Regions from separate parts of the Priestia sp. 40 genome, predicted to be linked through region 2. Evidence: predicted binding sites of a transcription regulator. Region 2 holds the regulator's gene; the other holds the start of a gene.
The links. The regulator Rex, encoded in region 2, represses fermentation and respiration genes when NADH is low (regulators of the CRP and FNR family bind a similar motif). The targets are predictions, from matches to a motif close to TTGTGAAATATTTCACAA.
Positions count from the first base shown of each region.

Region 1: a site for Rex is predicted at 2,943-2,960, ahead of ACO1DI_RS21530 (DUF1641 domain-containing protein). Genes of this name have one in related genera too.

Region 1 covers NZ_JBMPZA010000019.1:69-4,858, reverse strand. The annotation lists gene brnQ (branched-chain amino acid transport system II carrier protein) at 1-95, shown strand, start outside; gene ACO1DI_RS21550 (hypothetical protein) at 135-338, opposite strand; gene ACO1DI_RS21545 (IDEAL domain-containing protein) at 583-780, opposite strand; gene ACO1DI_RS21540 (ammonium transporter) at 913-2,196, opposite strand; gene ACO1DI_RS21535 (hypothetical protein) at 2,193-2,609, opposite strand; gene ACO1DI_RS21530 (DUF1641 domain-containing protein) at 3,039-3,491, shown strand; gene ACO1DI_RS21525 (NAD(P)/FAD-dependent oxidoreductase) at 3,525-4,703, shown strand; partial or broken gene ACO1DI_RS21520 (AEC family transporter) at 4,749-4,790, opposite strand, start outside.
Region 2 covers NZ_JBMPZA010000023.1:8,975-25,275, forward strand. The annotation lists gene ACO1DI_RS23325 (AAA family ATPase) at 1-120, opposite strand, end outside; gene groL (chaperonin GroEL) at 279-1,910, opposite strand; gene groES (co-chaperone GroES) at 1,978-2,262, opposite strand; gene ACO1DI_RS23340 (CPBP family intramembrane glutamic endopeptidase) at 2,562-3,290, shown strand; gene ACO1DI_RS23345 (YdiK family protein) at 3,287-3,514, shown strand; gene tatC (twin-arginine translocase subunit TatC) at 3,541-4,296, opposite strand; gene tatA (twin-arginine translocase TatA/TatE family subunit) at 4,312-4,497, opposite strand; gene ACO1DI_RS23360 (redox-sensing transcriptional repressor Rex) at 4,551-5,189, opposite strand; gene ACO1DI_RS23365 (ABC-F family ATP-binding cassette domain-containing protein) at 5,648-7,582, shown strand; gene tsaD (tRNA (adenosine(37)-N6)-threonylcarbamoyltransferase complex transferase subunit TsaD) at 7,838-8,854, opposite strand; gene rimI (ribosomal protein S18-alanine N-acetyltransferase) at 8,851-9,300, opposite strand; gene tsaB (tRNA (adenosine(37)-N6)-threonylcarbamoyltransferase complex dimerization subunit type 1 TsaB) at 9,315-10,013, opposite strand; gene tsaE (tRNA (adenosine(37)-N6)-threonylcarbamoyltransferase complex ATPase subunit type 1 TsaE) at 10,010-10,480, opposite strand; tRNA gene ACO1DI_RS23390 (tRNA-Asp) at 10,701-10,776, opposite strand; tRNA gene ACO1DI_RS23395 (tRNA-Met) at 10,781-10,857, opposite strand; rRNA gene rrf (5S ribosomal RNA) at 10,882-10,997, opposite strand; rRNA gene ACO1DI_RS23405 (23S ribosomal RNA) at 11,067-14,002, opposite strand; rRNA gene ACO1DI_RS23410 (16S ribosomal RNA) at 14,228-15,779, opposite strand; tRNA gene ACO1DI_RS23415 (tRNA-Gly) at 15,861-15,934, opposite strand; tRNA gene ACO1DI_RS23420 (tRNA-Arg) at 15,939-16,015, opposite strand; tRNA gene ACO1DI_RS23425 (tRNA-Leu) at 16,106-16,191, opposite strand; tRNA gene ACO1DI_RS23430 (tRNA-Leu) at 16,214-16,296, opposite strand.

The DNA.
Region 1 (4,790 bases), on a different contig from region 2:
CTGCTATTGTAGGAGGATTAATCGGTCTTGGCATTACCTTCCTTCGTACAAATGATAATACGAACAGAAACACTTCAAGAAAATTGATTAAATAAAAAGAGGATGCATTTGCATCCTCTTTTTATTGTGGCGTTTTATAAATAAGGAGTTTTTTTCTCCGTTAACTTCACTTCTTCCTTTAACACACGTTTTTCATATAGATATTTATCCGTTCGTTGAAAATGATGTTTATCAGCTTTTTCTTTTTCAGATGTGGTCGGAAGCACTCGACTATTAGAAGCATCTGATACTCCAAACGTTTCATTTTGATAAGTAGCATACGGAGCTACAAAAAACACTTCTTCAACAGCCTCTCTAGAAACTTCTTTTGTGAAAATCGTGTCATTGTATGGAATAAATCCATTTGCTGGTGGATAATAGTTATCAAATTTGAACTCTGGAACAATTTCCTCGTTTCGAGACCCTGTAAACCCATTAAGCGTACATGGAGGTCCATAATTATTACTAATTAATTCCTTTTAGTAGGTCTCAAAAATAAAACACACCATCTATTTTAGATGGTGTGTGAAGTATAGTAAGTAATTAAGAAATTTGTTTAAGTTCTGATGAGAGTTTTAAAAACTCTTCTTTATTTTTCATCAATAGCGTGCGGTCGATTTCTTCTTTTAGCTGTGCTTTACGAAATTCTGCAATCGCCTTGTCTAAAATCATCTCAGCGAATAATGCATCAAGCACCTTTCCGTTGGATTTTTGCGGTGAATTAAGTAAATTCTTTTTCATAAGAAATCAACTCCTTGGCTTTTTTATAATATAACACAAATATTCTGACTTTTCAATCATTTAAACCAAGTATTTTAAATCTATTTTTTTATATAAAAAGGCCGCCCTTTTGTTATAAAGCGCGGCCTTTTATTACGAATCTGCGGCTTTTTCTTTTACTTCCGCATAGTAGTTTTCATATTCAATAAATTCAGGAGCTTGATGAGCTGCCATGATACCGTGGTAGCTGATATCTAAGCCCACTTCTTCTTCTTCTTCCGTAGACCGAAGCGGAACCACCAAGGAAATAACCTTTAACCCTATCCACGTCGTAACAAATCCCCAAGCGCATAGAGCCATTAATCCAAGAAGTTGAACGCCAAGTAACGTCCAGCCCCCTCCTGTAAACACACCGCCGTCTGTAGAAAACAAGCCCACAGCCAACGTGCCCCATATTCCCGAAGCAGCGTGTACAGGAAAAGCTCCTACAGGATCGTCGATTTGACGTGCTTCGAGCCAGTTTGTAGCTGCCATCATTAATAAGCCAGATACAGCTCCAATAAAAATAGCAGATGGTGTGTTAACAAAAGCGCACCCGGCCGTAATGCCAACCAGTCCGGCAAGCGATCCATTTATTACAGAAGGTGCATCTGAACGGTTGTAGCGAAATAAAGTATAAAATAAAGTAGCTGCTCCGCCTGCTGCTGCTGATAACATTGTGACAATAGCAATGTGACCAATTCTAACGTCAGTGGCACTTAGCGTACTTCCTGCATTAAACCCAAACCATCCAAACCATAATAAAAAAGCACCAACTGAGGCAAGCGGCAAATTGCTTGGAAGAGAAACGGAACTAATTCCATTCTGCGTAAATTTCCCTTTTCTTGGTCCAATCATTATTGCAGCTGCTAAAGCTGAAAAACCGCCTAGCGCATGAATGACTGCCGAACCGGCAAAATCAAGCATTCCTAGCTTACTAATCCATCCGCCTCCCCAAATCCAGTGGCCGGCTATAGGATAAATAAATGTAGTCATTAAAATGGCATATAAAAGGTATGCACGGAAATTAATTCGTTCTGCTACCGCTCCAGAAACGATCGAGATGACTGCAATCACAAACGCACATTGAAACAGCCAAAACGTTTCAAGCCCAATTGGAATGTCAAGGTGCGATAAATTACCTGAGAGCGCAAAACCGCTTTTACCGACAACTCCACCTAAATCATCTCCGTACATTAATCCAAACCCAATTAAATAGAAACAAAGCGTTCCTATTGTAATATCAGCGAATACTTTCATAATAATATTCACGCTATTTTTATAGCGGACAAACCCTGCCTCTAGCAAGGCAAAGCCGCCTTCCATTAACAAAATCATCGCGGCTGTTAACACAACCCACGTCGTATTTATACCTAAACTTAGTTCATTAACACTCATATCTCCGCGCCTCCACTGCTTTTTAGTCGTTTTATTTCTTGTACAATAGCAGGCGAAAGCGTAATTTCACTTGTTTCTTCATTTTCCGCTTTTATTAATTCAAGAACTTCATGAAGTTCTCGCATTTGTGCTTTAAGGTGATCAATTTTTTTAAAACGTTCCTTTACGTATACCATATACTCGACCGCTTGATGCTGACTTAAAGGACGCCCGGTAAAAAATTTACGAAACGGTGATAGTGACTGATACCAAGCTTCTTCAGCACGTTTCTTCTCTTCGTATTTACTAATTTTCATTTTTATATCTTCTATTTCTTGTGCTTTAGCTTCTTTTAACTTCATTATAAATTCAATTAGTTTTAATTGAGGCAATGTAACGACCACATTATGATAAAGTTCATCCACTATAACCATGTTATATCTCCTTACATAAGATGTTATATTTAGATTATATGTAGAACACTATAGTAAGTCAATGTAATTTTTTGAAAACTCTTTAAATAGTAAATGCGCCCTATCTTTTTACTACTTATAGAATATTAAGTTCGTATGTGTTGAAATATGACGTTATTTGTTTTATCGTAGGAAGAGGAATTATGTTAGTTCCCTATTTTAATTTTATTTACCTAGGCAATTATTCGCTTTATTTCTTATAAACTTTTATTAAACAAAGGGTTACGAGGTTCTTCACTTATTTTTTCAACGAAATGAGTTGATTTTATCTCGTATTAAAATTAAAATAGAATTATGTGCAAGATTTCACAACTTCACAATGTAGTTTGAAAGTCTAGCAGATAACTAGGAACTACATATGCAACAGTATCCAGCAAAGGAGGACTTTTCATGTCTCAATCAACTATTCAAAAATCAGCTGCAGAGGAAAATGCTGCTGTACAAACAGAAGCGGCAGTTAACAAAGGTCAAGCGGATGTGTTAGATCAATTGTTAAAGCCTGAAGTACAAGAAGCTCTTACTGTTCTTGTAGATAATTTACCAAAATTATCTGAAATGGTAACGGTGCTTACAAAAACTTACGACGTTGCGCAATCATTATTAACTGACGACGTATTAAAAGAAGATCTACTTGGTGGAGTAAAAGAATTTATCGAGCCGGTAGAAGGAACAGTAAAAGGTCTTGCAGCTACTGCAATCGAAGCAAACGATCGTGCAGAAGCAAATGCTTCTAACTCAATCGGTTTATTCGGTTTATTACGCATGCTTAAAGATCCACAAGCTCAAAAACTATTCCGCTTTGCACAAGCGTATTTAGACATTACAAACGAAAAACAAAAATAATTTTCATTAAAAAGTGTGGACGGAGGATCGACTATGTCAAAACATATTTTAATTTTAGGCGGCGGTTACGGTGGTTTATTAACTGCAATGACAGCTCGCCAACACCTAAGTGCGGATGAAGCAAAAATTACAGTAGTGAACCGTTTTGCTACTCACCAAATCATTACAGAATTACACCGTCTAGCTGTAGGCGGCGTTTCTGAACAAGCGGTAGCTTTACCACTTGATAAATTACTTAAAAACTACAACGTTGATTTAAAAATTGCAACGGTAAAAGAAATCTCACCAGATCAACGTGAAGTATCTCTTGAAGATGGTACAAAATTAAGCTACGACTACCTTGTTACAGCTTTAGGTAGTGAAACTGCTTACTTCGGTATCCCTGGTTTAGAAGAGCACAGCTTCGTTCTTAAATCAGTAAATGATGCAAACCGTTTACGTGCACACGTAGAAGCTTGTATCGCTGAATACAGCAAAACAAAAAATAAAGCTGACGGTACAATCGTAGTTGGCGGTGGCGGATTAACAGGTATCGAACTTGTTGGTGAATACGCTGACTTAATGCCAAGCCTATGTCTAAAACACGGTGTTGATCCAAAAGAAATTTCTCTATACTGTGTAGAAGCAGCTCCTACAGTTCTTCCAGGCTTCCCTGCTGAATTAGTAGAGCGCGCTCAATCAAGCTTAACAAAACGTGGCGTTACATTCGTTACTGGTACACCTGTAACAAAAATGGATGCTACAACTGTTGAACTTAAAGACGGCAGCAAAATCGAAACAAAAACAATGGTATGGACTGGCGGAGTTCAAGGTAACTCTGTAGTTGCTAACTCAGGTATCGAAGTAAACCGCGGTCGTGCACTTGTAAATGAATTCTTACAATCTACATCTCATAAAGATGTATTCCTTGCTGGTGACTCAGCGGTTGTAATGGGTCCAGAAGGTCGCCCTTACCCACCTACTGCTCAATTAGCTTGGCAAATGGGTGAAGTTGTAGGCGTGAACTTAGCAGTAGCTATTCGCGGCGGAGCAATGGAATCATTCGTTCCTGTCTTCTCTGGTACACTAGGAAGTCTTGGACGCAAAGATGCAATTGGTACAATCGGCGGAAACAAAACGCAATTAAAAGGTTTACCAGCATCACTTATGAAAGAAGCAAGTAACGTTCGTTACTTATCTCATATCAAAGGATTATTCGCATTAGCTTATTAATCCGTCTTAAAGCGAAAGAGGAATTCTCCTCTTTCGTTTTTTTATTTACATAAGCCAAGAAATAAGAAGCGGCAGCGTAACCAGCGA
Region 2 (16,301 bases):
CCCCTTTGCAAGCAAAGCAACCAAACTCAACGTAGATACATGACGCTTTCCAATTACAATTTGATCGATGTTTTCTAATACTTGATTTAATTTATTATTAATATGATCCAGCTGAATCAACGAAGCTCCCCCTTAAAACTCAGTTAAGCCTTGAGTTTAGTATGTTTTTCAATAAACATAGTACTATCTTAACAAATTTTTAAAAAATCTGAAAATATTAATGCACACAAAAAAGCGACCAAGTGAGTACTTGGTCGCTTTTTTAGGTAGGGCACTGATTACATCATGCCGCCCATTCCACCCATGCCGCCCATGTCAGGCATTGCAGGTGCTCCGCCTTCTTCTGGCTTGTCAGCAACAACTGCTTCAGTTGTTAAGAACATAGCCGCTACAGAAGAAGCATTTTGAAGAGCTGAACGCGTTACTTTTGTTGGGTCAACGATACCAGTGTCTAGCATATTTACCCACTCGCCAGTCGCAGCGTTAAATCCAGTTCCAACTGCTTCGCCTTTTAGACGCTCAACGATTACTGATCCTTCTAAACCAGCGTTGTGAGCGATTTGACGTACAGGCTCTTCAATCGCACGTAATACGATGTTGATACCTGTAGCAGTGTCACCGTCAGCTTCGATGCTTGCTACTTTATTATAGATATTTACTAATGCAGTACCACCACCAGCTACGATACCTTCTTCAACCGCAGCACGCGTAGAGTTTAATGCATCTTCAATACGTAATTTACGTTCTTTTAACTCAGTTTCAGTTGCCGCACCAACTTTAATTACAGCTACGCCACCAGCAAGTTTTGCTAAGCGCTCTTGTAATTTTTCACGGTCAAACTCTGAAGTTGTTTCTTCAAGCTGAGCTTTGATTTGGTTTACGCGTGCTAGGATATCTTCTGCGTTTCCTGCACCGTTTACAACTGTTGTATTTTCTTTTGTTACAACAATTTTAGAAGCGCGACCTAATTGATCGATGCTTGCTGTTTTTAAGTCAAGACCAAGCTCTTCAGTGATTACTTCTCCGCCTGTTAGGATTGCAACATCTTGTAGCATTGCTTTACGACGATCACCAAAACCAGGAGCTTTAACAGCTACAGCTGTAAATGTACCACGAAGTTTGTTCACAACTAATGTTGCTAAAGCTTCGCCTTCTACGTCTTCAGCGATGATTAATAGCGGCTTGCCTTGTTGAACAACTTGCTCTAATACCGGTAAGATTTCTTGAATGTTACCGATTTTTTTGTCTGTGATTAAGATGTATGGATCATCTAATACAGCTTCCATTTTATCTGAATCAGTTACCATGTAAGGAGATGCATATCCACGGTCAAACTGCATACCTTCTACCACTTCTAATTCAGTTGTGAAACCTTTTGATTCTTCAAGCGTGATAACGCCGTCGTTACCAACGCGCTCCATTGCTTCAGCAATTAATTGACCTACTTCTTCGTCCGCTGCTGAGATAGCCGCTACTTGAGCAATTGAATCTTTACCTTGAATTGGTTTAGAGATTGCTTTTAGTTCTTCAACCGCTACAGCTACTGCTTTTTCCATACCTTTACGGATACCCATTGGGTTAGCACCAGCCGTTACGTTTTTAAGACCTTCTCTGATCATTGCTTGCGCTAAAACTGTTGCAGTAGTTGTACCGTCACCAGCAACGTCGTTTGTTTTGCTAGCAACTTCGGCTACTAATTTAGCACCCATATTTTCAAATGCGTCTTCTAATTCGATTTCTTTTGCAATTGTTACACCGTCATTTGTAATAAGCGGTGAACCGAATTTCTTTTCTAATACAACGTTACGACCTTTTGGTCCAAGCGTTACTTTTACAGCATTTGCTAATGTATCTACACCACGTAGCATTGCGCGACGTGCTTCTTCGCTAAATTTAATGTCTTTTGCCATGTTCTTTGACCTCCTCAAGATGTTCTTAATAATCTATTTTTTACGTATGATAAGTTTGTGGTTAAAATTAGCCGATTACAGCTAAAATATCGCTTTCGCGTAAAATTAAGTATTCAGTACCTTCGTATTTTACTTCAGTACCCGCATATTTTGAGAAGATGATACGATCGCCCGCAGCTACTTCTAAAGCTACACGCTCACCGCTTTCTAATACTCGGCCTGTACCCACAGCAACAATTTTACCCTCTTGTGGTTTTTCTTTTGCACTGTCCGGTAACACGATACCGCTTGCTGTTTTTTCCTCAGATTTTACAAGTTCAATCACTACGCGATCACCTAATGGCTTTAACAAGTGAAACAACCTCCTCAAATAATATGTTTGCATTTTTATTAGCACTCAACCTCAACGAGTGCTAACACAATTATTATATTAAAACAAAGTGGGTTTTTTTTGCAAGTATTAAACAAAAAAAATTTAAAATTTACAACAACTACATATAATAGTCTTAGATTTCGACGATTTTGAGAAATAAAGCATTCTTTTCTCTGTTCAATAATATGTATGTTACAATACGAGCAAGAAGAAATTACTAACTTTACAGTACTTCTTCGACATATATACATAAAAACCTTTTAAAGGAGTATAGAAGATTGGAAAAACGTTATTGGTATGTTATTCTCACCTACATCCTTATGCAGTTTTCAGGAGTTGTTGGTATACCGCTGTTAAAATTAACAGGAATGTTTGATCAATATCCAGTTCGAACAGCGAATATCATGCTTTTGACTTATTGGACCATCATCAGCTTTATCCTTGGTTTACTTATTGTCTTACTGCTGCTGCGCCGTGACATGTCCATGCGTATAGAACATGCTGGAAAAACGATTGCTGTTGTCTGGTCAGTCCTTGGGGTGTTTCTCGCTATGGCTGGTCAAGCTGTAGCAGGTATGATTGAGCACGCTCTTGGCATTACCCAAGTATCTGAAAACACACAAAATATTGTTAATCTTGTTAAAGCAACACCGTTCCTTATTGTCGTTACGTCTGTTATTGGACCAATACTAGAAGAGATTATTTTCCGAAAGATTATTTTCGGCTCGCTTCACAAACGATACAATTTCTTTATCTCTGCATTTATTAGTTCCCTTATTTTCGCCGCGGTACACTGGGATTTTAAACATTTACTTGTGTATACAGCTATGGGATTTGTATTTGCATTCCTTTATGCAAGGACGAGACTAATTGTTGTACCTATTATTGCTCACGTTTTGATGAATACAATCGTTATTTTATCTCAAACTATTTTTGCAGATAAAATTATAGAAATGCAAAAACAAGCAGAACAAATGCAGTTTATTTTTGGAGGCATGTTTTTATGAAGAATATCCCTTTAACACGAGGGTTTATTTATATTATTATGGGGATTTTATTCACCTACCTGGCTATTCAAAATGCTCAGGAAACCGTTTGGAACTTCCCCACAATCTTATTTGCACTCGTAGCCGCATTCGATTTCAGATTTGCGGTTCGCATTTTTATCTTGCACTATAAAATTAAAAAGTTGCAGCAGCAATATAAAAATCAAGATGATTCATCTAAATAAAAAAACCACTGTTTCAGTGGTTTTTTTTACATACTAACATCTTCTCTTTCTTGCTCTGCCCTTGCCTTTAACACTTTGCGATACGAAATGCGGGAAATAATGATGCTGATTTCATACAGTATTAAGAGCGGCACTGTCACCATCATGTGCGAGAGCAATTCCGGTGGTGTAATAAGTGCGGCAATAACTAGCAGTACGAAATAGGCATACTTTCGAATTTGAGATAAAAACATAGGCGTTATAATTCCTAATCGCGTCAAAAACATGACGACGACAGGAAGCTGAAACAACAGGCCAAAAGGCAGTGTGAGCTGCATTAAAAAAGAAAAGTATTCATTGATGCCAATCACTTGGTTTACATTCAGCTCATCGGAAACGCGCGTCATAAAATCAACGACAAATGGAAACAACACAAAATAAGAAAAAGAGACACCGCCGATAAAGAGAAAAATGGAAACAGGAATATATCCAAGCGTTACCTTACGCTCTTTTTCATATAAACCAGGACTAATAAATGCCCAAAGTTGATACAGTGCAACAGGAGCTGCAAGTACACAGCCGATAATAACAGCAAACTGCATATAAATCTTAACTGGGTCTGTTAGCCTAAATGCATTCATCGTTAAATTTTTTGCCTCATCAGCATGCTGTAAATAGACAATAACCTTATCCGCTATAAAAAAGCCGGCAACTGTGGCAATGACAAAGAAAAATAAAACAATTAAAATGCGTTTTCGCAGTTCTCCTATATGATCATATATTGACATTTCTTGTTCGGTCATACTATGATCACCCTTTTACTCTTTGTCATCTACTTGACGCTGTTTATCTTTTTCACGATCATCTGATGCCCCGCTAGCGGCATGCTTAAACTCTCTAAGCGTTTGCCCGACTGATCTTCCTAGCTCCGGTAACCGTTTCGGTCCAAAAATAAGCAGTGCTACAATCGCAATAATAATCCAACTGCCTGCTCCAATCCCCATATTCCCACTCTCCTTATTAATTTAGACTTAAGGAAATCGTAACACAGTCCACCTTATTCAACAGGATAATTTTTCAAAAAATAGACAAGCGACTGTAACTCTACAGCAAGATCAATATGATGCAGTCGAATCTCATCGGGTACGTTTAAGCGTGCAGGAGTGAAGTTTAGAATCCCTTTAATTCCGCAATTCACTAAACGATCGGTAATTTGCTGAGCAACAGTGGCAGGAACGGTTAAAATCGCTACTGAGATGTCATCACTCATATAATCTTCCAATTGGTCAAGGTGATAAACCGGCACGTCGCCCACTTTTGTACCGACTTTATCTTCTATCACATCAAAAGCGCACTCAATTTTGGTGTTATTATTTTTAATAAAATTATAATTTAAAAAGGCCGTTCCTAGATTCCCTACGCCAATCAGTGCTACTTTCGTTACTTCATCTTGGTCTAACGTTTTACGGAAAAATGTAAGTAAATAATTCACATTGTAGCCGTATCCCTTTTTTCCTAATGCTCCAAAGTAAGAAAAGTCCCGACGAATAGTAGCAGAATCCACTTTCACTGCCTCGCTTAACTCCGCTGACGACACACGCTGTTTACCAGAAGCATGCAAGTTTTTCAAAAAACGATAATAAAGCGGCAATCGTTTAGCCGTTGCTTGTGGTATTTTTAATTGTTCAGTGTTCACGTTGTACCCCCTCAGTTCATGTATGTCATTACTAACATTTTCAAGTCATATTGCATTACCTTTCACAAAGCATCAACCGCTTTGAGGTAGCGCTTCCAATTCTCTCTCTTTTCTCTTGTTTTATATATACTCCGCTTCACACCCCGACGGCTTTTGTCTATCCAGCACTACTTAAAGTCGGTAGCTAGAACGAAGTAATTAGCCCTTCAAAGGATTCGTTTGTTAGTCATGACGGGTTTTCTACATCCATCATATATAAGTTCAGAGATGCACTTATCTCTTATTTTAACATAGTATCCTGTATAAAATGTGCAGGTAAAATCATTTTATTTCATGAATCAAAACATTCGCTTCATCATTTGTCCTTGTCCCTCTACAAATTACAAACGCTTGTAGGAAGAACTTGTAGTTGAAAATATGTTAAAATACACTATGGATATACTACTAGAGGTGAAAAAATGATTATTCTACAATTGAACGGTATTACAAAATACTATGGGGCAGAACCCATTTTATCGAATATAAAGTTAGAAGTACAATCAAAAGACCGCATTGCCCTAGTGGGACGAAACGGTGCTGGTAAATCAACTTTATTAAAAATTATTGCTGAGCAGCTTTCTTATGACAGCGGAGAGATTATCAAACCTAAAGGTGTTTCCATTGATTATATGGGACAAGATACAGTTCTTGAGTCAACACTCTCCATATGGGAAGAAATGATGACTGTCTTTGCTCCGTTAAAGAAGATGGAAAAAGAATTACGTACGCTTGAAACGAAGATGGGCGATCCAGATATTTTTAATGATTCAGTTCAATACGAAAAACTAACCAAAGAGTACGATCAGCTTCAAGTAACGTTCAAAGATTTAGGCGGCTATCAATATGAAGCGGATACACGATCTATTCTTCACGGTTTCCGTTTTTCAAACTTTGACTATAGCACCCCTATTTCCTCCTTGAGCGGTGGGCAAAAAACGCGCCTGGCTCTTGCAAAACTGCTTTTAACAAAGCCAGACTTGCTTATTCTCGATGAGCCTACCAACCACTTAGATATTGAAACTTTAGCATGGCTTGAACAGTTTCTGCAAGGGTATGAAGGAGCTATTTTAATTGTTTCACACGATCGTTACTTCCTTGATAAAGTCGTAAATCAAGTGTATGAAGTCACACAAAAAACAACGGTGAAGTACACGGGTAACTACTCTAAATACCTTGTACAAAAAGCAGAGCGCTATGAAAAAGAGTTGCGTCAGTACGAAAAGCAGCAAGATGAAGTCGCAAAACTGAATGATTTTATTCAGCGAAACATCGCCCGCGCATCGACTACAAAACGTGCGCAAAGCAGACGTAAACAGCTCGATCGAATGGAGTTAATAAACCGACCTAATGAAGGTGAAAAATCAGCTAGTTTTTCGTTTGAAATTGAGCGTCAAAGCGGAAATGAAGTCTTAAATCTCGAAAACGTGTCTATCGGATATGATGAAAACAAATATGTCGTGCAAGAGGCAAACCTTCGAATTAAAAAAGGTGAAAGCCTTGCGTTGGTTGGCCCTAATGGAGTTGGGAAATCAACTTTATTAAAAGGTATTGTGGATAAGCTAAGCTTCAAGACTGGAACCATTTCTTTTGGCTCAAACGTAATGGTTGGTTATTACGACCAAGAGCAAGCCAATTTAACGTCTAATAAAACCGTTTTAAATGAGCTTTGGGATGACTACCCATCCAAACCTGAAAAAGAAATTCGTACAGCGCTTGGAAATTTTCTCTTTTCAGGTGATGATGTACTGAAAATCGTTTGCACGCTTAGCGGTGGTGAAAAAGCACGTTTGGCTCTTGCGAAGCTCATGCTTCAAAAGGCTAACTTCTTAATTTTAGATGAACCTACTAACCATCTTGATTTAGATAGTAAACAAGTACTGGAGAATGCGTTAATTGATTACCCGGGGACTCTATTATTTGTTTCACATGACCGTTATTTTATTAATCGTATTGCAAACAAAATAGCCGAGCTATCTCCTGAAGGGGTAGAAGAGTTTCTTGGAGATTATGACTATTATGTAGAAAAGAAAGCAGAAATAGAAGAAATCAAAGAATTAGAAAATGTAAAAGCAAACGAAGAACGTACGGTAAAAGTAGATAAACAGTCTTATAAACAAGATAAAGAACAAAAGAAATTGATGAGGCAGCGAACACGCCGCATTGAAGAAATTGAAACTGAAGTAAACAAATTAGAAGCCGCACAAGCGGCGAATGAAGAACTTCTTTGTGACCCTGAAATTTATCAAAATCACGAGGAAGTATCAAGATTAAACGGTGAAAATGAAAAAATTTCTTCACAGTTATCCACATTAATGGAAGAGTGGGAAGAATTGCAGCTGCTTCTAGAAGAATAGCCTATATTTTTTTGTATCTATTCATCCTATTTACTTGTTCATGCGCTTTAGGACAAGCTTTATCCACTCTGTGAATAAATAGTGGATATCTGTCTGATTTTCATAATTAAAACTTGTTGATAACAGGTCCGTGTACTGAGTGCACGGACTTTTCCACATAATTATCCACAGTCAATTCTAAATTTATTGAATATTGTTGATAAATCATTTTTATCCACAAAAAAAGACGAATGAGAAATAAATCTCATTCGTCACTTACTCTTCCAAGTCCAAACCGGGGTTTGCATTTAATGACATATCTGAACGTTTTCCTTGAGCAAATCGTACGCTTGCTGCTGCTCCAATCATTGCGGCATTATCCGTGCATAGAGATAGCGGCGGGATAATCAGCTCAATGTTTGATAATGGTGCGAACGCCTCTTCTAGCGCTGCTCTAAGTCCTTTATTAGCAGCAACTCCTCCTGCTAATAAAACTTGCTTAACGTTATATTCCTTTGCAGCTTTAACGGTTTTAGTTACTAACACATCAATGACACTCACTTGAAAGCTCGCAGCAAGCGTTTGTGGAAGAATTTCTTCACCTTTTTGCTTCGCGTTGTGGACAGTGTTAATAACTGCTGATTTTAATCCACTGAAACTAAAATCATAGGATCCTTCTTCTAGCCAAGCACGCGGCAAATCAATTAATGGCTCTCCTTCATGTGCAAGGCGGTCAATATGAGGTCCGCCTGGATATGGAAGGTTTAACGTGCGGGCTACTTTATCGTAGGCTTCTCCTGCTGCATCATCTCTCGTTTCACCAATCACTTTAAACTGACCGTGACTTTCCATGTATACAAGCTCCGTATGCCCTCCAGATACAACTAGCGATAAAAGGGGAAATTCTAATTTTTTGATTAGCTGATTCGCATAAATATGTCCTGCAATATGATGAACACCAATTAATGGCTTTTGATGTGCAAATGCTAGCGCTTTGGCTGCATTTACGCCAATAAGAAGTGCTCCCACAAGCCCTGGTCCTTCCGTTACAGCTATTGCATCAATATCTGCAAACGTCAAGTTCGCTTGATTTAAAGTTTCTTCAACTACTACCGTAATTTGTTCTACATGATGACGAGATGCAATTTCCGGTACGACACCGCCAAATCGTTTATGGCTTTCTATTTGAGAGGCCACCACATTGGCTACAATTTCATGACCGTTTCGAATCACGGCTGCTGCTGTCTCATCACAGCTTGTTTCTAATGCTAAAATTAATTGATTTTCACTCATAAATTCACCCACATAACTAATGCATCCTCATTGTTATCAGAATAATAATTCTTACGAATACCTCCAGGTTTAAAACCTAGCTTTTGATACAATGATTGTGCAATATGATTAGATACCCTAACTTCTAATGTCATTGACGTAGCACCTAGTTTTCGAAGAACGTCCATCACGTTGCGCAGCAGCAATTCACCGAGTCCCTTGCCTCGGTAGTCTGGCAATAGCGCAATGTTGGTTACATGTGCTTCGTCAATAACAATCCACGTTCCGCAATACCCAATAATATTTTCTCCTTCCTCCATCACAATGTAAGTTGAAAATTGATTATTGGTTAACTCATTTTGAAACGCTTCTGAACTCCAAGGTGTCGTAAAAGACTTCTCTTCGATTTTCACTACTTGATCAATATCTTTAACTTCCATTAAACGAAACTTAATTGTTAGTTTCATGTTTATACCTTCTTTTATCCTTTTTGCTGTGAAGCAAGCCAGTTGGCTTCGGCTTCAGCTAAACGAATGTAGTTCGGAACAAAAGTATGCACAGACTGCGGCTCTTTCTTCATTCCTAAGAAAGCCAATTCACTTGGTCTTGGATTAAACTGCTGAACATGGGCAAATACAGCTTGTTCACCCAACACTTCTTTTAACGCCTCTTCATGCATGGGAAGATCATTGCCTATGAATAAAATAGGTTTGTTGTATGACTTTAAATGTTCCGCCCAGTCTTTATTAATAACAAGTCGATCACTTTCAACTTCTAGAAGACCTCGTTCGTTATTCCATTCATATAGTCCTGTATAAAGCTGTTGACGGCGCGCATCAAATAACGGAGCAATATACCCATCAAAATAGCGACCGTTTGCTGCTAGTGCCTCAAGGCTAGATACACCTATTAAAGGAATATTTAAAGTCCAAGCAAGTGTCTTGGCAATGGTAACGCCAATGCGTACACCTGTATAAGATCCTGGACCGTGTGCCACTACAATACGGTCTAGCTCGCTTGGCGCAATATCACAATCCTTTAACAAAGATTCCACAGCGTTCATCACACGAACGGAGTGATTCTTTTTTAGATTCGTAATAATTTCTCCAATTACTTTGTTTTCTTCAACGACAGCAACACCCATGACAAAATTGGATGTATCAATGGCTAACATTTTCATCTTTTAAAAAGCTCCTTACATATTTCAACGTACCGACTGCCTATCGCTTTCACAAGGATTTTACGAGTCGTTTCGTTTTCATGGTAAATATTGATTTGAATATATTCATTAGGAAGCTGCTCTTCAATCAGATGAGCCCACTCCACGACCGTCACGCCATCTCCTTCAAAATACTCATCGAACCCTAGGTCTTCAAATTCATCCCCTAGACGGTACACATCCATATGATAAAGAGGAAGGCGACCGCTTTTGTATTCTTTAATGATCGTAAATGTCGGGCTATTCACATTGCGTTCAATTCCTAATCCTTTAGCTAAACTTTTTGTGAATGTTGTCTTTCCAGCTCCCAAATCGCCTTCAAGCAGCAGCAAGTCACCAGCTTCTAATAAAGTTGCTAGACGAGCAGCCAGCTGATTAGTTTCATCAGGAGACGTAGACATAAACGTAAATTCGTTAATCTCTGTCATTCATTCAGAACCTCATTTCAATCTGTATATATATATTGTAAACGTTGTGGACTATACATATCCAGTAAGAAATCCAACAATCTTTAACATCGCAATTCTATAAAGAAATTTCTTTGTATATAAAAAATTCCTTAGGATTGCTCCTAAGGACGGTAAAGTTTTATATAAAAATGGTTCAAACAATAAAAAAGACGAAACACATTGTTTCGTTTCTAAAACATGGCGGTCCCGACGGGAATCGAACCCGCGATCTCCTGCGTGACAGGCAGGCATGTTAACCGCTACACCACGGGACCATGTTGGTTGCGGGGACAGGATTTGAACCTGCGACCTTCGGGTTATGAGCCCGACGAGCTACCGAACTGCTCCACCCCGCGATGATAAAAAAGCAAAATAAAAATGCCTAGCGATGTCCTACTCTCACAGGGACAAAGTCCCAACTACCATCGGCGCTAAAGAGCTTAACTTCCGTGTTCGGTATGGGAACGGGTGTGACCTCTTTGCCATTATCACTAGACATTTATATGAGATTGTTCTCTCAAAACTAGGTAACAGTTTGCTGAGTAAAGCTTACGCTTTTAAAGTTTTGGTTAAGTCCTCGATCGATTAGTATCAGTCAGCTACACATGTCGCCACGCTTCCACCTCTGACCTATCAACCTGATCATCTTTCAGGGATCTTACTAGCTTGCGCTATGGGAAATCTCATCTTGAGGGGGGCTTCATGCTTAGATGCTTTCAGCACTTATCCCGTCCACACATAGCTACCCAGCGATGCCTTTGGCAAGACAACTGGTACACCAGCGGTGTGTCCATCCCGGTCCTCTCGTACTAAGGACAGCTCCTCTCAAATTTCCTACGCCCACGACGGATAGGGACCGAACTGTCTCACGACGTTCTGAACCCAGCTCGCGTACCGCTTTAATGGGCGAACAGCCCAACCCTTGGGACCGACTACAGCCCCAGGATGCGATGAGCCGACATCGAGGTGCCAAACCTCCCCGTCGATGTGGACTCTTGGGGGAGATAAGCCTGTTATCCCCGGGGTAGCTTTTATCCGTTGAGCGATGGCCCTTCCATGCGGAACCACCGGATCACTAAGCCCGACTTTCGTCCCTGCTCGACTTGTAGGTCTCGCAGTCAAGCTCCCTTGTGCCTTTACACTCTACGAATGATTTCCAACCATTCTGAGGGAACCTTTGGGCGCCTCCGTTACATTTTAGGAGGCGACCGCCCCAGTCAAACTGCCCACCTGACACTGTCTCCCGGCCCGATCAGGGCCGCGGGTTAGAATTTCAATACAGCCAGGGTAGTATCCCACCGACGCCTCCACCGAAGCTAGCGCTCCGGCTTCTCAGGCTCCTACCTATCCTGTACAAGCTGTACCAAAATTCAATATCAGGCTACAGTAAAGCTCCACGGGGTCTTTCCGTCCTGTCGCGGGTAACCTGCATCTTCACAGGTACTATAATTTCACCGAGTCTCTCGTTGAGACAGTGCCCAGATCGTTACGCCTTTCGTGCGGGTCGGAACTTACCCGACAAGGAATTTCGCTACCTTAGGACCGTTATAGTTACGGCCGCCGTTTACTGGGGCTTCGATTCAGAGCTTCTCCCAAAGGATAACCCCTCCTCTTAACCTTCCAGCACCGGGCAGGCGTCAGCCCCTATACTTCGCCTTGCGGCTTCGCAGAGACCTGTGTTTTTGCTAAACAGTCGCCTGGGCCTATTCACTGCGGCTCTCTCGGGCTATACACCCTACCAGAGCACCCCTTCTCCCGAAGTTACGGGGTCATTTTGCCGAGTTCCTTAACGAGAGTTCTCTCGATCACCTTAGGATTCTCTCCTCGCCTACCTGTGTCGGTTTGCGGTACGGGCACCTCCCGCCTCGCTAGAGGCTTTTCTTGGCAGTGTGGAATCAGGAACTTCGGTACTATAATTCCCTCGTCATCACAGCTCAGCCTTTATGATGAGCGGATTTGCCTACTCATCAGCCTAACTGCTTGAACGCGCATATCCAGCAGCGCGCTTACCCTATCCTACTGCGTCCCCCCATTACTCAAACGGCGGGGAGGTGGTACAGGAATATCAACCTGTTGGCCATCGCCTACGCTTTTCAGCCTCGGCTTAGGTCCCGACTAACCCTGAGCGGACGAGCCTTCCTCAGGAAACCTTAGGCATTCGGTGGACAAGATTCTCACTTGTCTTTCGCTACTCATACCGGCATTCTCACTTCTAAGCGCTCCACCAGTCCTTACGGTCTGACTTCACTGCACTTAGAACGCTCTCCTACCACTGACATCAAAGATGTCAATCCACAGCTTCGGTGATACGTTTAGCCCCGGTACATTTTCGGCGCAGAGTCACTCGACCAGTGAGCTATTACGCACTCTTTAAATGGTGGCTGCTTCTAAGCCAACATCCTGGTTGTCTAAGCAACTCCACATCCTTTTCCACTTAACGTATACTTGGGGACCTTAGCTGGTGGTCTGGGCTGTTTCCCTTTTGACTACGGATCTTATCACTCGCAGTCTGACTCCCATGGATAAGTCTTTGGCATTCGGAGTTTGACTGAATTCGGTAACCCGTTGGGGGCCCCTAGTCCAATCAGTGCTCTACCTCCAAGACTCTCACAACATGAGGCTAGCCCTAAAGCTATTTCGGAGAGAACCAGCTATCTCCAGGTTCGATTGGAATTTCTCCGCTACCCACACCTCATCCCCGCACTTTTCAACGTGCGTGGGTTCGGGCCTCCATTCAGTGTTACCTGAACTTCACCCTGGACATGGGTAGATCACCTGGTTTCGGGTCTACAACCACATACTAAACGCCCTATTCAGACTCGCTTTCGCTACGGCTCCGCCTTATCAGCTTAACCTTGCATGGGATCGTAACTCGCCGGTTCATTCTACAAAAGGCACGCCATCACCCGTTAACGGGCTCTGACTACTTGTAGGCACACGGTTTCAGGATCTCTTTCACTCCCCTTCCGGGGTGCTTTTCACCTTTCCCTCACGGTACTGGTTCACTATCGGTCACTAGGTAGTATTTAGCCTTGGGAGATGGTCCTCCCAGCTTCCGACGGAATTTCACGTGTTCCGCCGTACTCAGGATCCACTCAAGAGGGAACGAAGTTTCAACTACAGGGTTGTTACCTTCTTCGACGGACCTTTCCAGGTCGCTTCATTTACTTCGTTCCTTTGTAACTCCGTATAGAGTGTCCTACAACCCCAAGAGGCAAGCCTCTTGGTTTGGGCTAATTCCGTTTCGCTCGCCGCTACTCAGGAAATCGCATTTGCTTTCTCTTCCTCCGGGTACTTAGATGTTTCAGTTCCCCGGGTCTGCCTTCAATATCCTATGTATTCAGATAAAGATACTGTTCCATTACGAACAGTGGGTTTCCCCATTCGGAAATCTCCGGATCAAAGCTCACTTACAGCTCCCCGAAGCATATCGGTGTTAGTCCCGTCCTTCATCGGCTCCTAGTGCCAAGGCATTCACCGTGCGCCCTTTCTAACTTAACCATTAGCGAATAAATGGTACAACATATTGTTGTGTTATTTATTGGTTTGATTAAAGAAAAGTTTCACTTTTCCTCAGCAATTACTGTTATCTAGTTTTCAAAGAACAATCGCAACCAAAATTCTTCTTATCTAATAAGAAGAAAGTAGTGTGCTTTCTATAATTGAGAGATTGAACTCTCAAAACTGAACAAAGTGTCAAAACGCACGTCTTATAAAAATCCTTAGAAAGGAGGTGATCCAGCCGCACCTTCCGATACGGCTACCTTGTTACGACTTCACCCCAATCATCTGTCCCACCTTAGGCGGCTAGCTCCTTACGGTTACTCCACCGACTTCGGGTGTTACAAACTCTCGTGGTGTGACGGGCGGTGTGTACAAGGCCCGGGAACGTATTCACCGCGGCATGCTGATCCGCGATTACTAGCGATTCCAGCTTCATGTAGGCGAGTTGCAGCCTACAATCCGAACTGAGAATGGTTTTATGGGATTGGCTTGACCTCGCGGTCTTGCAGCCCTTTGTACCATCCATTGTAGCACGTGTGTAGCCCAGGTCATAAGGGGCATGATGATTTGACGTCATCCCCACCTTCCTCCGGTTTGTCACCGGCAGTCACCTTAGAGTGCCCAACTAAATGCTGGCAACTAAGATCAAGGGTTGCGCTCGTTGCGGGACTTAACCCAACATCTCACGACACGAGCTGACGACAACCATGCACCACCTGTCACTCTGTCCCCCGAAGGGGAACGCTCTATCTCTAGAGTTGTCAGAGGATGTCAAGACCTGGTAAGGTTCTTCGCGTTGCTTCGAATTAAACCACATGCTCCACCGCTTGTGCGGGCCCCCGTCAATTCCTTTGAGTTTCAGTCTTGCGACCGTACTCCCCAGGCGGAGTGCTTAATGCGTTAGCTGCAGCACTAAAGGGCGGAAACCCTCTAACACTTAGCACTCATCGTTTACGGCGTGGACTACCAGGGTATCTAATCCTGTTTGCTCCCCACGCTTTCGCGCCTCAGCGTCAGTTACAGACCAAAAAGCCGCCTTCGCCACTGGTGTTCCTCCACATCTCTACGCATTTCACCGCTACACGTGGAATTCCGCTTTTCTCTTCTGCACTCAAGTTCCCCAGTTTCCAATGACCCTCCACGGTTGAGCCGTGGGCTTTCACATCAGACTTAAGAAACCGCCTGCGCGCGCTTTACGCCCAATAATTCCGGATAACGCTTGCCACCTACGTATTACCGCGGCTGCTGGCACGTAGTTAGCCGTGGCTTTCTGGTTAGGTACCGTCAAGGTACGAGCAGTTACTCTCGTACTTGTTCTTCCCTAACAACAGAGTTTTACGACCCGAAAGCCTTCATCACTCACGCGGCGTTGCTCCGTCAGACTTTCGTCCATTGCGGAAGATTCCCTACTGCTGCCTCCCGTAGGAGTCTGGGCCGTGTCTCAGTCCCAGTGTGGCCGATCACCCTCTCAGGTCGGCTATGCATCGTTGCCTTGGTGAGCCGTTACCTCACCAACTAGCTAATGCACCGCGGGCCCATCTGTAAGTGATAGCCGAAACCATCTTTCAATCATCTCCCATGAAGGAGAAGATCCTATCCGGTATTAGCTTCGGTTTCCCGAAGTTATCCCAGTCTTACAGGCAGGTTGCCCACGTGTTACTCACCCGTCCGCCGCTAACGTCATAGAAGCAAGCTTCTAATCAGTTCGCTCGACTTGCATGTATTAGGCACGCCGCCAGCGTTCATCCTGAGCCAGGATCAAACTCTCCGAAGAAATGTTTGACTTGCTCATTTAAAAAATAAAAATTAACGTTGACGTTTGTCGCTTTGTTCAGTTTTCAAAGTTCAATATATTTGGAGCGGGTGATGAGAATCGAACTCACGACATCAGCTTGGAAGGCTGAGGTTTTACCACTAAACTACACCCGCAATATGGCGCGCCCGAGAGGAGTCGAACCCCTAACCTTTTGATCCGTAGTCAAACGCTCTATCCAATTGAGCTACGGGCGCTTCTTATGATGTTTACCGCCGTTGTTTTGGCGACTTTATTATAATATCATTTCTGGTTTCTTATGTCAACACTTTTTTAAAAAGTTTTTTTGGTGCGGCCGAGAGGACTTGAACCTCCACGGGGTCGCCCCCACTAGGCCCTCAACCTAGCGCGTCTGCCATTCCGCCACGACCGCTAAATACATAAAATGAATAAGATGCGGGTGAAGGGACTTGAACCCCCACGTCGTAAAGACACTAGATCCTAAGTCTAGCGCGTCTGCCAATTCCGCCACACCCGCAAGAA